Massilia sp. METH4: one gene and its partner. The main gene of each other region encodes a partner of the protein of the gene in region 2 in a complex. Links are inferred from orthologs where the notes say so. Each region holds a gene or a part of one and is shown on either strand. Other genes may lie near its edges.

What was found.
Region 1: the proteins of dnaN (region 2) and V6Z91_RS16315 are in contact, whole or in part, in a cryo-EM structure (PDB 8GIZ), measured with the Escherichia coli proteins. The link is inferred for Massilia sp. METH4 from one-to-one orthologs.

The regions. Positions count from the first base shown.
Region 1 is NZ_CP146614.1:3,719,675-3,731,854, reverse strand. The notes cover bases 9,177-12,180. They hold V6Z91_RS16315 (DNA polymerase III subunit gamma/tau), read right to left. Parts: upstream 11,785-12,180; coding sequence 9,568-11,784; downstream 9,177-9,567. Other genes in these bases: ubiD (4-hydroxy-3-polyprenylbenzoate decarboxylase), read right to left, coding at 12,151-12,180; V6Z91_RS16320 (YbaB/EbfC family nucleoid-associated protein), read right to left, coding at 9,200-9,526; V6Z91_RS16325 (YciI family protein), read right to left, coding at 9,177-9,180. Outside these bases: V6Z91_RS16355 (cache domain-containing protein), read right to left, coding at 1-189; V6Z91_RS16350 (carbon starvation CstA family protein), read left to right, coding at 361-2,418; V6Z91_RS16345 (YbdD/YjiX family protein), read left to right, coding at 2,443-2,643; V6Z91_RS16340 (response regulator), read left to right, coding at 3,025-5,994; V6Z91_RS16335 (EAL domain-containing protein), read left to right, coding at 5,996-8,143; recombination mediator RecR, read right to left, coding at 8,273-8,863; more of V6Z91_RS16325, read right to left, coding at 8,839-9,176. UniProt on the Escherichia coli protein: Part of the beta sliding clamp loading complex, which hydrolyzes ATP to load the beta clamp onto primed DNA to form the DNA replication pre-initiation complex.
Region 2 is NZ_CP146614.1:1,460,501-1,465,714, forward strand. The notes cover bases 1-2,767. They hold dnaN (DNA polymerase III subunit beta), read left to right. Parts: upstream 1-714; coding sequence 715-1,821; downstream 1,822-2,767. Other genes in these bases: dnaA (chromosomal replication initiator protein DnaA), read left to right, coding at 1-549; gyrB (DNA topoisomerase (ATP-hydrolyzing) subunit B), read left to right, coding at 1,880-2,767. In the rest of the region: more of gyrB, read left to right, coding at 2,768-4,378; V6Z91_RS06505 (hypothetical protein), read left to right, coding at 4,611-5,214. UniProt on the Escherichia coli protein: Confers DNA tethering and processivity to DNA polymerases and other proteins. Acts as a clamp, forming a ring around DNA (a reaction catalyzed by the clamp-loading complex) which diffuses in an ATP-independent manner freely and bidirectionally along dsDNA.

The DNA of each region.
Region 1 (12,180 bases), 2.3 Mb from region 2 along the record:
CGAATGCGAGGCCAGCGTCACGTAGTGCTTCAACTCCGCCTCCTTGCTGGCCAGGTAGGCTTCTTCGATCGCCGCCTTCTGCTGCGTGGCCAGCAGCGCGGACTGGTGCCATACCGCCAGCGCGATCGCGCACAGGGCGAGGATCAGCGGCGTGATCGCGAGGAAGATGACTTTCAGCCGGAGTTTCATCCCGCGATTGTACGTTGCGCACCTGTGCGCCTTTCTACGTAATACTACGCAGCGCATCTGCGTAGAAGTGCGCTTGTGGGAGATATACAGCTCGTGAATACTTAATATATAAGCTGCAATGGGCTGCCCGTGGGGCATCCACGGCAATGCGGCAAACCAATTGGAGGATACATGAACCCCGTAATGAAAAAACTCGGCTGGGCAGCGCTATCGCTGGCCGGCGCGAGCGCATTGGGCGTGGTCGCGCTGAAGCGCGGCGAGCCGATCAGCGCGATCTGGATCGTCATCGCCGCCGTCTGCGTCTACCTGATCGCCTACCGCTTCTACAGCCTGTACATCGCCCGCGACGTGATGCAGCTCGACGCGCGCCGCATGACGCCGGCCTACAAGCACAACGACGGCCTCGATTACGTGCCCACCAACAAGAACGTGTTGTTCGGGCACCACTTCGCCGCCATCGCCGGCGCCGGCCCGCTGGTCGGCCCCGTGCTGGCCGCGCAAATGGGCTACCTGCCGGGCATGCTGTGGATCCTGGCCGGCGTAGTGTTCGCCGGCGCGGTGCAGGACTTCATGGTGCTGTTCCTGTCCATGCGCCGCGACGGCCGTTCGCTGGGTGACCTGATCAAGTCCGAGCTGGGCCCGATCCCCGGCAATATCGCCCTCCTGGGCACCTTCATGATCATGGTGATCATCCTGGCCGTGCTGGCGCTGATCGTCGTGAAGGCGCTCACCGGCTCGCCGTGGGGCACGTTCACCGTGATGGCCACGATCCCGATCGCCATCTTCATGGGCCTGTACTCGCGCTTCATCCGCGTCGGCCGCGTGGGCGAGGTGTCGATCATCGGCTTCGTGCTGCTGATGCTGGCCATCATCGGCGGCCAGTACGTGCAGGAGCACGAGTCGCTGGGCGCGATGTTCATGTTCACCGGCACCGAGCTGACCTGGATGCTGATCGGCTATGGCTTCGTCGCTTCCGTGCTGCCGGTGTGGCTGCTGCTGGCACCGCGCGACTACCTGTCCACCTTCCTGAAGATCGGCACCATCGTGGCGCTGGCGCTGGGCATCATCATCGTGGCGCCCACGCTGCAGATGCCGGCGCTGACGAAGTTCATCGACGGCACCGGCCCGGTCTGGTCCGGCAACCTGTTCCCGTTCCTGTTCATCACCATCGCGTGCGGCGCGGTCTCCGGCTTCCACGCGCTGATCTCTTCCGGCACCACGCCGAAGATGATCGAAAATGAAACGCATGCCCGCTTCATCGGCTACGGCGCCATGCTGATGGAATCGTTCGTCGCCATCATGGCGCTGATCGCCGCCTCCACCATCGAGCCGGGCATCTACTTCGCCATGAACAGCCCGGCCGCGCTGATCGGCACCACGCCCGAATCGGCCGCCGCCGCGATCTCGCAATGGGGCTTCTACGTGACGCCGGACATGCTCACGCAGATGGCCAAGGACGTGGGCGAGCACACCATCATCTCGCGCGCCGGCGGCGCGCCGACGCTGGCGGTGGGCATGGCCCACATCCTGTCCAACGTGATCGGCGGCCAGGCCATGATGGCGTTCTGGTACCACTTCGCGATCCTGTTCGAGGCCCTGTTCATCCTGACCGCGGTGGACGCAGGCACGCGCGCCGGCCGCTTCATGCTGCAGGACCTGCTGGGCGCCTTCGCCCCGGCCATGAAGCAGACCGACAACCTGTTCGCCAGCCTGCTGGCCACCGGCCTGTGCGTGGCCGCCTGGGGCTACTTCCTGTACCAGGGCGTGGTCGACCCGCTGGGCGGCATCAACACGCTGTGGCCACTGTTCGGCATCGCCAACCAGATGCTGGCCGGTATCGCGCTGATCCTCGCCACCGTGGTGCTGTTCAAGATGAAGCGCGCCCGCTATGCGTGGGTGACGATCGTGCCGACCATCTGGCTGCTGATCTGCACGCTGTACGCGGGCTGGCAGAAAGTGTTCGATCCGAATCCGAAGATCGGCTTCCTGGCGCACGCCGACAAGTATTCCGACGCGCTGGCGCGCGGCGAGGTGCTGGCCCCGGCCAAGTCGATCGAGCAGATGCGCCAGGTGATCTTCAACGATTACCTGGATGCGGGCCTGGCTGCCTTCTTCATGGTGGTGGTACTGTCGGTGCTGGTGTTCGGCGTGCGCATGGCGCTGCGCGCCAACGCTGCCGCACACCCGAGCCACCGCGAAACGCCGGCGCAGATGATGCCGGCCCAGTAATCGTCAATCGAATCAGGGGACGCCATGTTCGACGAAATCGTCAAGGCTGGTCGCTACCTCGGCCAGAGCATGCGGCTGATGGTGGGCCTGCCGGAGTACGACACCTATGTGGCGCACTGCGAGGCCAACCACCCGGACCAGCCGATCATGAGCTACGAGGAGTTCTTCAAGGAGCGCCAGGAGGCCCGCTACGGCGGCGCCGGCAAGCGGGGCGGCTGCTGCTGACGCGGCACCCCTTCCCGTGACGATGTAACGGCCCGGCCGCGCAAGCGCCGGGCCGTTTGCCTTGTTGACACCCAGCACGTGGCTCCGTGGGTATTGCAACCCCGGTGACAGGCACCGGCGTTCCTGCACCCCCGGTGACAGGCACCGGTGTGCTTGAAACATTTCCCAAATTCCGGTGCCTGTCACCGGGTTTCCAGCAACATTTCCTGAATACCGGTACCTGTCACCGTTTTCGATCTCGCGCTGCGTTCATCGTATTCCGGCCGTGGATGAGCATGATTCGTTGGCAAAATTAACAGGAGGAAATTTAGATAAAGATCAAGGTGTCGCCTTTTTGAACAGATAAAGTTTTCCGGATGGAATCCTTGATCGGCGGCCGATATGTTTAACTTTGAACGTTCGGGCCTGAGCAGGAAACTGACCCTCATCTCCGTGCTGTCCACCGGCAGCGCGCTGTTGCTGGTCTTTGCCGCTTTCGCCCTGACCTGTGTGTTCAGCCACACGGAAAACCAGGCACGGCAGTTAACGACGCTGGCGGACGTCATGGGCGTCAACAGCGTGGCCCCCCTGTTGTTCGTGGACCGCGCGACGGCCGAGCAGGCGCTTGCGGCGCTCGTGGTGCAGGACGAGATCACCCAGGCGGTCCTGTACGACCGGAACGGCAAGCCGTTCGCCACCTTCCCGGCGGGCGGCGCCGTGCCGGAGCTGGCGCCGGACGTCCTGGCGCAAATGCGGGCGGTATCGTCGCAGGCGGCATCGCCGCCGTTCGGGGCGGGACTTGCCGCGCCGTTGACCCGCCCGTTGCGGGTGGTGCGCCCGGTGCACACGGCCGGGCACCTGATCGGCGTCGTGATGATCGAGGCCGGTGCCGCGCGCATGTGGCTTGGCATCCTGAAGAGCCTGGCCATCACGGCGCTGGCCACCGGTATCTCCTTCGTCGTCGCGCTGCTGCTGGCCGGACGCTTCAGGGGAGCGATCGCGCAGCCGAGCGCGGAACTGATCGCCGCGGCACAGCGCGTGATATCGAGCCAGACGTACGCGCAGGTACCGCACCAGCGCAGCGACGAGCTGGGCACGCTGATCGACAGCTTCAACGACATGCTCGCCCAGATCGAACACCGCGACACCAAGCTGGCCCAATACCGCGACCAATTGGAGCGCCAGGTCGGCGTGCGCACCGAGCAGCTGGAAAAGGCGAAGAATGCCGCCGAAGCGGCCAGCCAGGCGAAGAGCGCCTTCCTGGCCACGATGAGCCACGAGATCCGCACGCCGATGAACGGCGTGCTGGGCATGACGGAGCTGCTGATGGCCACCGATCTGACCGAGCAGCAGCGCCATTACACGAATATGGTCAAGCGCTCCGGCGAACACCTGCTGGTGATCATCAACGACATCCTCGACTTCTCGAAAGTCGAGGCGGGCAAGCTGACGGTCGAATACATCCACTTCAACTTCCGCGAACTGCTCGACGATATCGACTACGTATTCTCGCCACAGGCAAACGCCAAGGGTCTGGAGCTTGAATTCGCCATCGCGCACGATATTCCGGTGGCCGTGATCGGCGATCCGAACCGCCTGCGCCAGGTGATCGTGAACCTGCTGGGCAATGCCATCAAGTTTACCGACTCGGGCCGCATCATGGTGCGCATCGCCGTCACCAGCGAGGATACCCAGTCGGTGGGCTTGCGCGTGGAGGTGCACGATACCGGCGTGGGCGTCTCGCGCGAAGCGCGCACGCGCATCTTCGATTCGTTCTCGCAGGCGGACGGCTCGACCACCCGCAAGCACGGCGGCACGGGCCTGGGCCTTGCCATCTCCAAACAGCTGGTGGAATTGATGGGTGGCACGATCGGCGTCGAGAATGCCCTCATCCGCGGTTCGATTTTCTGGTTCACGGTGCGCTTCGACAAGCGCCGCGTGGACGTGGACGATGCTTCCTTCAACCAGAAGACCACGAGAGGCTTGCGCGCCCTCGTGGTGGACGCCAACCCCGATTCGCGCGGCGCGCTGGAAGGCTTGCTGGCGCGCTGGCACATGAAATGCGACACCGCGGGCAGCGCGGAAGAAGGCATCCGCGTGCTGCGCGCCGCCGTCGCCTGCGGCCAGCCATACGACGTGGCGCTGCTGGACATGGACCTGCCGCAGATCGGCGGCCTCATGCTGGCCGCCGAAATCAAGGCCGACCCGGAGCTTGCCGATGTGCGCCTGCTGTTGCTGTCGACCGAGCGTAACGCGGCCGACACCGTGCAGCGGCGCGAGGCCGGCGTGGCCTTCCAGCTGATCAAGCCGGCGCGGGAGAGCGACCTGTATGACTGCATCGTGACGCCGCTGCGCGCCAGCGAAGGCGTGCGCGCGGCATCGGCACCCCCGCGCGACCTGCTGGCCGAGCTGGTGCCGGCCACGCGCCCTCCGCGCTATGCGGAACCCGCGCAGGCGGCGCAAGCGGTGCTGTCGATGCAGTCGGCTCTCGGGGCGTTGGTGGCATCGCCGCCGCCGCGCCCTGCCGCGCGGCGTCGCCACAAGATACTGCTGGCCGAGGACAATCCCGTCAACGTGGAGGTGGCCAGCGCGATGCTCGAAGGCATGGGGCTCGACGTTCACCGCGCCTGCAACGGCGAGGAGGCGCTGGTGGCCGTGAAGGCGATCGACTTCGACCTGGTGCTGATGGATTGCCAGATGCCGGTGATGGACGGCATGGCGGCCACCGCCGAGATCCGCCGCCACGAGCAGCAGCAGGGCCGCACGCGCCAGCTGCCGGTCGTGGCGATCACGGCCAATGCCCTGCAGGGGGACCGCGAGCGCTGCCTGGCGGCCGGCATGGACGACTACCTGTCGAAACCATTCACGCAGTCGATGCTGGCCGAAACGCTGGCGCGCTGGATATCGCTGCCGCGCGCGGCCCTGGTGCATCATGGGGACGCCAAGCGGGTGCAACCCGTGGCAGCATCGCCCGCCCCCACCTCCCCCGCCGCGCCGCCGGCGGCCAGGGACTTCGACGGCTCGATCAACCGCCACGCGCTCGACGCGATCCGCGCGCTCAATGCCGACAAGGGCGAGCTGCTGCTGCAGCGCGTGCTGCATGCGTTCATCGACGACACGCCCCGGCACCTCGCCTCGCTGCGTGAGGCGATCGCGGCCAGCAACGCCGGCTCGCTGCGCAAGCTGGCCCACAGTCTCAAATCCTCGAGCGCCAATGTGGGCGCCGACACGCTGGCCCAGCTGAGCAAGGACATGGAACAGCTGGGCCGCAACGATACCACCAGCGGCGCCGCCGACCTGCTTGCCACGATGGAGCGGGAATTCTCGGCCGTGCGCGATACGCTCTCTTCCATGTTCGCCAAGGAGACCTGAAATGGCAGCGCCCCTCACTCCTCAACGCGGTACCGTGCTGGTGGCGGACGACGATCGCGTCATGCGCCTCCTGATGCTGGAAATGCTGGCCCAGGTCGGCCTCGATGCGATCGAGGCCGAGGATGGCGAACAGGCCGTGGCCTGCTACGACCGGCTGGCCCCGGACCTCGTGCTGCTCGACGTGGATATGCCGCGCATGGACGGCTTCGCGGTCTGCCAGGCGATCCGCGCGCGCGAGCAGCAGCGCGGCCATGCGTCCACGGTGCCGATCGTGATGGTGACCGGTGGCGACGACCTGGAAGCGGTCACGCGGGCTTACGAGGCCGGCGCCACCGACTTCGTGTCGAAGCCGATCAACTGGCCGATCCTCGGCCACAGGGTCCTGTACGTGCTGCGCGCCAGCAACGCGATCGCCCGCCTGCGCATCGCCGACGCGCACAACCGCGCCGTGCTGGCGGCGATCCCGGATACGTTCTTCCGCATGAGCCCCGAGGGCTTCTATCTCGATTACGAGCAGGGCCACGACCCGGGCGCGGCGTTCACCGCGCAGCAGTGCGTGGGCCGCCACGTGCGCGACGTGCTGCCGCGGGCGATCGCCGACCGGCTCATGGACCAGTTGAAAGTGGTGCTCGATACCCACGCGGTGCGCTCGGTCGACTACGCGCTGGAACGGGACGACACGGTTCATCACTTCGAGGCCCGCCTCGTCAGCACCGGCGCCGGTGAAGTGCTAGGCCTGGTGCGCGACATCAGCGAACGCAAGCGCACCGAGGAACAGATCCGCCGCCTGGCCTACTGCGACAGCCTGACCGGCATTCCGAACCGGCAGGCGTTCCTGGAAATGCTGGAACGGGAGCTGGTGCGCTCGCGCCAGCACGGCCGCAAGTTCGCGATCCTGTTCATGGACCTCGATTCGTTCAAGCGCATCAACGACACGCTGGGCCACGACGTGGGCGACCTGCTGCTGAAGGTGGTATCGGAACGGCTGCACGAAACGATACGGCCCGGCGACATGGTGGCGCACCAGGGCACGGCCGACCAGCCGCCGCAGGGCACGCCTGAACGGCGCGGCAATCTTGCCCGGCTGGGGGGCGACGAATTCACGATCCTGATCCCGGACCTGGAACGCGTGGACGACGCGCTGAACGTCGCCCACCGCGTGAAGGAAGCGATGCGCCGCCCGTTCCACCTGGACGGCCACGAGATCTTCGTCACCGCCAGCATCGGCATTTCGCTGTACCCGGAGGATGGCGACGACTCCACCTCGCTGCTCAAGTATGCCGACACGGCCATGTACCACGCGAAGAACTGCGGCAAGAACAACGCCAAGCTGTACTGCTCGGCGCTGACGACGAAGATCATGAGCCACGTGAAGCTGGAGGTCGGCCTGCGCCGCGCCCTGCAGAACAACGAGCTGTACCTGCAGTACCAGCCACAGATCGACGTGCGCAGCGCGCGCCTGGTCGGCGTGGAAGCGCTGGTCCGCTGGCGCCACCCGGAACACGGCATCATTGCGCCGAACGAATTCATACCGCTGGCCGAGGAGACCGGCCTGATCGTGCCCATCGGCGCCTGGGTACTGCGCACCGCGTGCAACCAGGGGCGCGTGTGGCACCAGCAGGCCGGGCGCGCGGTGCGCGTGGCCGTGAATCTCTCGGCCCGGCAATTCAAGGACGAGAGCCTGGCGCAGACGGTGCTGTCGGTATTGAACGATACGGGCCTGGACCCGCGCATGCTCGAACTGGAGTTGACGGAAGGGACGCTGATGGATGACGCGATGGCCACGCTGGCCACGCTGGAGCAGTTGCGTGCCATCGGCGTCTACCTGTCGATCGACGATTTCGGCACCGGCTATTCGTCGATGAATTACCTCAAGCGCTTCGACGTGCGTGCGCTGAAGATCGACAAGAGCTTCATCAGCGGCCTGCCGCAGGATTCCGAGAACGCCGCGATCACGCGCGCGATCATCGCGATGGCGCATGGGCTGAAGCTGTCGGTGGTGGCCGAGGGCGTGGAAACCGACGAGCAACTGATCCTGCTGGAGCAGTATGGCTGCGACATGGCGCAGGGTTATCTGCTGGGACGGCCGTCGACACAGGAGGCCATCACGGAGATGTTGCTGGGGGGCGTAGTGCCCGCCGTGCGCTGAGCTCCGCCGCGCCGCCTGGGAACTACTTGGTGTCGGACACTATTTCCGCACAGCGGAAATAGTGTCCGACACCGGTTTTCCCCACCGAAGCCCCAACCCGGTGCCTGTCACCGGTCTTCCCCACCCAAGTCAGGTACTCCGCCGATCCAGCATCGCCCGCGCGATGGTCCCCGCATCCACGTATTCGAGTTCCCCGCCGACCGGCACGCCGCGCGCGAGCCGGCTCACCTGCAGCCCCCTCGCCTTCAGCATCTCGCTGATGTAGTGCGCGGTGGCCTCGCCCTCGTTCGTGAAGTTCGTGGCCAGCACCACTTCGGTGACGACACCGTCGGCGGCGCGGGCCAGCAGCTTTTCGAGATGGATGTCCTTCGGGCCGATGCCGTCCAGCGGCGACAGGCGGCCCATCAGCACGAAATACAGCCCCTTGTAGGTCAGGGTCTGTTCGATCATCACCTGGTCGGCCGGCGTTTCGACGACGCACAGCAGGCGGCGGTCGCGCGCCTCGTCGGCGCACATATCGCACACATCCGCCTCGGTGAAGGTATTGCACAGCGCGCAGTGGTGTACCGATTCCACGGCCTGGTACAGCGCGCGCGACAGCATCGCCGCGCCTTCGCGGTCGTGCTGCAGCAGGTGGAATGCCATCCGCTGCGCCGATTTCGGCCCGACTCCGGGCAGGCGGCGCAGTGCCTCGGTCAGGAATTCCAGCGACTTGGCCATGTACCGGTGCGCCTCCTCAGGCCTGGTGGTCGGGCAGGTAGGTTTCCAGGCCGTCGGCAGCCATCGTGGGCACGAATTCGACGATCGTATAACTGGGCGGCACCCGCCTGCTTGAACGGATCGAGCTCGATCACCGCTTCCACGTCGGCGCGGCTGTCGGCGTTGGCGATGATGATGCCGCCGGTGCGCGGCACCATGCGGCCCGACAGCACGAACATGCCGTTCGCATACTGCTCGCGCAGGAATGCGCGATGCGCCGCGAGAAGCTGGTCGATCTCCTCGTTCGGCTTTTCGTACTTCAGCGTGACGATGAACATGGCGCGCCCCGTGCGGTGATCAGAACGGCATCTTGAAGCCGGCCGGCAGGTTCATGCCGGCGGTCAGGCCGCTCATCTTTTCGGCGGCGGTGGCTTCGGCCTTGCGCACGGCGTCGTTGAAGGCGGCGGCGACCAGGTCTTCCAGCATGTCCTTGTCGTCGGCCAGCAGCGACGGGTCGATCGACACGCGCTTGACGTCGTTCTTGCAGGTCATCACGACCTTGACGAGGCCGGCGCCGGACTGGCCTTCCACCTCGATGGAAGCCAGCGATTCCTGCGCTTTCTTCATATTGTCCTGCATTGCTTGTGCCTGCTTCATCAGGCCGGCGAGCTGGTTCTTCATCATGATGTGTTTCTCCGTATGGGTTGTCAGTGTTGATTGGACTGTCAGTGCGCGGGCGTGACCGGCGCCACGATGGAGCCTGGCACGACGAAGGCGCCGAATTCGCGCACCATGGCCTGCACGAACGGGTCGTTGTGCACCGTGTCTTCCGCCTGGCGCTGGCACGCTTCGCGGTGCGCCTGCTGTTCGGCGGCCGTGGTGTACCACACCGGGCCGAGTTCCGTTTCCACCCGCGCGGCGCGGTTGAAACGCTCGGCCAGCGCGGCCGTCAGCTTTTCCACGTTCGGCGGGGTGCGCCAGGTGTCGATCGGGCAGCGCAGGCGGAACACGGCCGCGTTGCCGTCGATCTTGCATTCGATGAGTTCGGCCTGGGTGGCCAGTTGCTGCGCCACGCCGCGCAGCGGCAGGTGCGCGGCCAGCAGCGGCCAGTTGCCATCCCATTCCAGTTCCGGAACCGGCGTGACCACGTAGGCATACGGCGCCTCGCTCGGCGCGCTCGGGCGTGCCGGCACGGCGGCCGGCGCGACGGCGGCCTGCGGTGCCGCGGGCGCCTCGGGCCGCGTCTGAGCCTGCGGCGCCCGCTGGGCCGGCGCGGCAACGGCGCTGTCATCGGAGAACTCGGTGACCCACGGCGGCAGGTCGTCATCCTCCGGCGGGGCCGGGCGCGCCTGCGGTTGCACGACGGGCGGCGCTTCGAGCACGGCCGCTTCACCCTGCGGCCGCGCATCTTCCCATGGCAAGGGCTTGGCCGGCGCGGCAGCCACTTCCGGCGCCGGCGGCTGTGCCGGCTCTTCGGGCGCGGACGTTCGCATCGGCGGACGCGCCCCGGTGCGTGCCAGCGTGGCCGCGCGGGCCGCTTCCAGCGCGGCGTTGATGGCGGCGCGGGCGGGGCTCACGGGGCCGGACGGGCGTGCCGGGGCCTGTGCCGCGGCTTGGGCAGGAGCGGCAGGCGCCGGCTGCACCGGTGCCGGTGCCGCTGCGCGGGGCGCCGCGGCGGCCACGGGCTGCGGCGCGGCGGCAGCGCTCGCGGCGCGCGGCGCGGCGGGTGCCGCCGCAGCCGCCGCTGCGCGGGCTGGCGAAGCGGCCGGCAACGGGCGGCCCAGTTGCGGATTGGCCGGTGCGCTGGCCGGACCGCCGGCGGGCGCCGCATCGGCACCGCCCACGCCGGGGCGGAAGGCCAGCATGCGCAGCAAGGTCATCGAGAAGCCCGCGTATTCGTCCGGCGCCAGACCGAGTTCATTGCGGCCGTGGACGGCGATCTGGTAATACAGCTGCACCTCTTCGGCGTCGAACACGGCGGCGAGGCGGATGATGTCGGCGTATTCCGGCAAGTCCTCCGGCACGGCTGCCGGCACCGTCTGTGCCAGTGCGATCCGGTGCAGCAGGGTGCCCAGGTCCTGCAGTGCACCGTTGTACGACAGGCTGCGGCTGGCCATTTCATCGGCCACCGCCATCAGGTCGGCGCCATCGCGGTTAGCCAGCGCATCGAGCAGGCGAACCAGGTAAGACTGATCCAGCGCGCCCAGCATGCCCTGCACCGCTTCCAGCGTGACGGCGCCGGCCGCGTAGGCGATCGCCTGGTCGGTCAGCGACAGCGCGTCGCGCATCGAGCCATGGGCGCCTTGCGCCAGCAGGCGCAGTGCCGGCTGCTCGAACGTCACGCCTTCCTGGCCCAGGATGTTTTCCAGGTGGCCCACGATGTGCCCCGGCGGCATCTGCTTCAGGTTGAACTGCAGGCAACGGGACAGCACGGTGACGGGGATCTTTTGCGGATCGGTCGTCGCCAGGATGAATTTCACGTGCTCGGGTGGCTCTTCCAGCGTCTTCAGCATGGCATTGAAGGCGTGGTTGGTGAGCATGTGCACCTCGTCGATCATATAGACCTTGAAGCGCGCATTGGTCGGCGCGTACACGGCCTGCTCGAGCAGCTGCGCCATCTCGTCCACGCCGCGGTTCGAGGCAGCGTCCATCTCTATATAGTCGACGAAGCGGCCGCCATCGATCGCCCGGCATGCCTCGCACGCGCCGCAGGGCGTGGCGGTGATGCCCCCGGTGCCGTCCGGCCCGGTGCAATTGAGCGACTTTGCCAGGATGCGCGACAGCGTAGTCTTGCCGACACCGCGCGTGCCGGTGAACAGGTAGGCGTGGTGCAGGCGGCCGGTGCCCAGCGCATGCGTCAGCGCACGCACGACGTGCTCCTGGCCGACGAGCGTTTCAAAGTTGCGGGGACGGTACTTGCGAGCGAGGACTTGATAGGACATGCCGGGATTTTACCGCAGTCGGTGACGTGTGAGGCCAACAATAGCCCGGCAGGCTGATGCTTAGGGGCAAGGCGGCCGAGGCCGAGCCCGCGTCACCTGACGGGACAGGTACCGGAGCCGGCACGGATGGGCGTACGGTCGTAAAGATAAGGGGACGTAAAAAAAGCTGCCTCGGCAGCTTTGGGCTTCGATATGAAAAAAGCTGCCGAGGCAGCTTTTTTCGAGATTAGGGAGGCGAGCCTGATCTGCGGCACTTGCGGTGAACAGCTTTGGCTGCTTCGTTCCCGACCTGACCAGGTTAGCCATGCCGCAATGCGCAGGGGCCCGCCAGACGTCATTATAACCGGTCCGGCGGACGATGTGTACTCACAAGCCCAGCTGTTGCCAGATATCGTC
Region 2 (5,214 bases):
TTCGACTCCGGCCTGACGGTGGCGATCGAGCCGCCCGAGCTGGAAATGCGCGTGGCGATCCTGCTGAAGAAGGCGAAGTCGGAAGGCGTGACGCTGTCGGACGACGTGGCCTTCTTCGTGGCCAAGCACCTGCGCTCGAACGTGCGCGAACTGGAAGGCGCGCTGCGCAAGATCCTGGCCTACTCGCGCTTCCACGGCAAAGACATCTCGATCGACATCGTGAAGGAAGCGCTGAAGGACCTGCTCTCCGTGCAGAACCGCCAGATCAGCGTGGAGAACATCCAGAAGACGGTGGCCGACTTCTTCAACATCAAGGTCGCGGACATGTACTCGAAGCGCCGCCCCGCCAACATCGCGCGGCCGCGCCAGATCGCGATGTACCTGGCGAAGGAGCTCACGCAGAAGAGCTTGCCCGAGATCGGCGAGCTGTTCGGCGGACGCGACCACACCACGGTGCTGCACGCCGTGCGCAAGATCGCGCAGGACCGTACCAAGAATCCGGAGTGCAACCATGAGTTGCACGTGCTGGAGCAAACTCTTAAGGGCTGAGCGGCGAATTCGTGGAGCACTGCTCCACGGCCGCTCAGCGGGCGGGGCTTGCAAGCCCCGCCCTGGTGAGGACGGCTGCTCCGCCAGGACGCTCTCGGTCTGCTTTGCCTTATCATCTAGAACTCAGCAATAACCTGAACATTTAATCTTTTATCGAGGATATCCATGCAACTGGTCAAAACCACCCGAGATACGCTACTCCGGCCACTGCAGATCGTGAGCGGTATTGTCGAGCGTCGGCATACGATGCCGATTCTGGCCAATATCCTCATCCGCAAGGAAGGCGAAGCGGTCTCGTTCCTGTCCACCGACACGGAAGTGCAGATCACCACCAACGCCAACATCGGCTCCGGCGACGAAGTCACCGGCACCACGGTCGCGGCCCGCAAGCTGCTGGACATCCTGCGCGCGTTGCCGGAATCGGGCGACGTGTCGCTGACGCTGGTGAACAAGCGCCTGACCGTGCAGAGCGGTAAATCGCGCTTCGCCCTGCAAACGCTGGCCGCCGAGGAATTCCCGACCGTGCAGCAAGCGGAAACGTTCAACGCCTCGTTCACCCTGCCGCAAAAGACGCTGAAGCACCTGTTCAACATGGTGCACTTCGCGATGGCCCAGCAGGACATCCGCTACTACCTGAACGGCCTGCTGCTGGTGCTCGATGGCGAGAACGTCATTGCGGTTGCCACCGACGGCCACCGCCTCGCCTTCTGCCAGGTGAAGACGGAGCAGGCGTTCGAGCGCCAGGAAGTGATCATCCCGCGCAAGACCATCATCGAACTGCAGCGCCTGCTGGAAGAAAACGACGAGCCGGTGCAGCTGGACATCGCGGCCAACCAGGTGAAGCTGGGCTTTGCCGACATCGAACTGATCTCGAAGCTGGTCGAAGGCAAATTCCCCGACTACACGCGCGTGATCCCGAAGGGTTACAAGAACGACTTCACGATCAGCCGCGACGAGCTGCTGCGCTCCCTGCAGCGCGCCGCCATCATGACGAGCGATAAGTTCAAGGGCGTGCGCTGCATCATCAGCCCGGGCTCGCTGAAGATCTCGTCCACCAACGCGGACCAGGAAGAAGCGGTCGAGGAACTGGAAATCGACTACGGCGGCGACGGCATCGACATCGGCTTCAACGTCACCTACCTGCTGGACGTGCTGAACAACCTGAAGTGCGACCAGGTCAACGTGGCGCTAGGCGATTCCAATTCGTCCGCCCTGATCTCGATCCCGGACAATCCCGACTTCAAGTACGTCGTGATGCCGATGCGGATCTGATCGGCCGATCGCACGCAGTTAGAAATCGACAGTAATACGTTTTTTGAGAAAGTAGTCCATGTCCGAAAGCCACAACGAAGTACCTGCGCAGGCCAAGTCCGAGGAATACGGCGCCTCCTCGATCCAGATCCTGGAAGGCCTGGAAGCAGTCCGCAAGCGCCCCGGCATGTATATCGGTGACACCTCGGACGGCACCGGCCTGCACCACCTCGTGTTCGAAGTGCTGGACAACTCGATCGACGAAGCGCTGGCCGGCTACTGCTCCGAGATCCACGTGACGATCCACTCGGACAACTCGATCTCGATCACCGACAACGGCCGCGGCATTCCGGTGGGCCTGAAGATGGACGACAAGCACGAACCGAAGCGCTCCGCCGCCGAGATCGTGCTGACGGAACTGCACGCTGGCGGCAAGTTCGACCAGAACTCGTACAAGGTATCCGGCGGCCTGCACGGCGTGGGCGTATCGTGCGTGAACGCGCTGTCGAAACTGCTGCGCGTGACGATCCGCCGCGACGGCAAGGTGCACCAGATGGAATTCGTGCGCGGCGTGCCGCAGAACCGCGAAATCGAAATGCGCGACGGCGTGGCCACTTCCCCCATCAAGGTCATCGGCGAAACGGACAAGCGCGGCACCGATGTGCATTTCTGGGCCGACGAACAGATCTTCACGCACGTGGAATTCCACTACGAGATCCTGGCCAAGCGTATCCGCGAGCTGTCGTTCCTGAACAATGGCGTGAACATCAAGCTATCCGACCAGCGCTCGGGCAAGGAAGAAGTGTTCGCCTTCGAAGGCGGTACGCGCGGCTTCGTCGAATACATCAACAAGGCGAAAACGGTGCTGCACCCGACCGTGTTCCAGGCCACTGGCGAACGCCAGTCCGACCAGGGCACGACGATCTCCGTGGACGTGTCGATGCAGTGGAACGATGCCTTCAATGAACAGGTACTCTGCTTCACGAACAACATTCCGCAGCGCGACGGCGGCACCCACCTGACCGGCCTGCGCGCGGCGATGACCCGCGTGATCAACAAGTACATCGACGAGAACGACTTTGCCAGGAAGGCAAAGGTGGAAATCTCCGGCGACGACATGCGCGAGGGTCTGACCTGCGTGCTGTCCGTGAAAGTGCCGGAACCGAAGTTCTCGTCGCAGACAAAGGACAAGCTGGTGTCCTCCGAAGTGCGCGGCCCCGTCGAGGAGATCGTCGCGAAGACGCTGACCGACTTCCTGATGGAGAAGCCGAACGACGCCAAGATCATCTGCGGCAAGATCGTGGAAGCCGCGCGCGCCCGCGAAGCAGCCCGCAAGGCCCGCGACCTGACGCGCCGCAAGGGCGTGATGGATGGCCTGGGCCTGTCGTCGAAACTGGCCGACTGCCAGGAACGCGACCCGGCGCTGGCCGAGCTGTACATCGTCGAGGGTGACTCCGCAGGCGGCTCCGCCAAGCAGGGCCGCGACCGCAAGTTCCAGGCGATCCTGCCGCTGCGCGGTAAAGTCCTGAACGTGGAAAAGGCGCGCTTCGAGAAGATGCTGTCCTCCGAGCAGATCACCACGCTGATCGCCACGCTGGGCACGTCGATAGGCCCGGACGAATTCAATGCCGACAAGCTGCGCTACCACCGCATCATCATCATGACCGACGCGGACGTCGACGGCGCCCACATCCGCACCCTGCTGCTGACGCTGTTCTACCGCCAGATGCCGCAGCTGGTGGAGCGCGGCCACGTGTATATCGCCCAGCCGCCGCTGTACAAGGTGAAGGCCGGCCGCGACGAGCGCTACCTGAAGGACGACGCCGAGGAAGCGACGTACATGATGACGGTGGCGCTGAACACCGCCGTGCTGACGCCGCGCGACGGCGCCGACCCGATCACCGGCGAAGCGCTGGGCGAACTGGCCCGCCAGTACAACCTGGCCAACGCCGTGATGCTGCGCCTGACCCGCGTGATCGACCGCGCCGCGCTGACCGCCATCATGACCGGTGTCCAGCTCGACCTGTCCTCCGTGGATGCCGCCCGCGTATCGGCCCAGGCGCTGTCCGATAACATCAACGACCCAGCCGTGACCGTGTCCGTGCGCTCGGATGAGATGTCCGAAAAGCACATGCTGTGGATCGAGCGGATGCATCACGGGAACGTGAAGGTGTCCACCATCGATTCCGACTTCGTCGGCGGGGCCGACTATGCCGTGCTGTCGAATGCTGCTTCCACGTTCACTGGCTTGATCGGTGAGGGTGCCCTCATCCGCCGCGGCGAAGGCGAGCGGACCAAGGAAGCTGCCGTACGGGACTTCCATGATGCGATGCAGTGGCTGCGTGATGAAGCTGAGCGCACTGTTTCCAAGCAGCGCTACAAGGGTCTGGGGGAGATGAATCCTGAGCAGCTGTGGGAGACCACCATGGATCCGACCGTTCGCCGTTTGCTGAAGGTGCAGATCGAGGATGCTATCGCGGCGGATCAGATCTTTACCACGCTGATGGGGGATGATGTGGAGCCGCGCAGGAACTTCATTGAGACGAATGCGCTGCGGGCGGGGAATATTGACGTTTGATGTTTTCTTCGCAGCAAGAAAGGGGCCTCATGGCCCCTTTTTCTTTTTATGGTCGAGTAATCCGGAGCGAGCGCGTGGCTATCATGATCGGATCATGAAAATACAACAGACCAGTGCTCCGATATTCTTCCACGGTTCACTGTTATAGACTCTGAGCTCACCTATTGGCGTCAGAGGTCCCATGACAAGCCCATCACTTCTGCGACATAATCGATTCAAGTTGCTGTCAAGCATGAAGAGCAGGACGCTTCAATACTTGGTCGAAAACCCCGTCAAGTCGGGAGCAACTCTGCTCTTTATTTCAGGTAGCCTCTTGCTCTTCATGTTCTTCCTGCGGATAGAATTCCTGCCGGATATCGACATCAAATCGATATCTTCGGTATTGTACGCAATAGCTCTGCTAGGCCTCTTCCTTGCAACTTACACGATGGTCATGCTGGTCGCACCAGGTTTTTTGCTAGCCGAAGCAAAGAAGCAAACAAGTGGCCTGCTACCCCGACACGTATTTCTGGTAGCGATGACGACGATCGGATGCTGGGCAATCGTAATATTCGCACTCTACGAGGTTCCGGGGTTTCCTCGGGGCCGGGCGGCAATGATCAGCATTGGTGCGATCGTATTATGCATGCCCTATGTATTCCTCTTCTGGCTAGGGTTGAAACCTGAGGGCGACCCCAGCATGACACGACGGGATCGCTACGGAAAAGCCTATGCATGGTCCACGGCCACGGCTGCTCTGCTGTTTCTGTTGACTGTGGCTCCGATGAGTCTTATCGGTGTCATCGGACTCACTGGCGACATTCGTACCGCGAGCGGAGCCAAGGGTGCGCTACTGA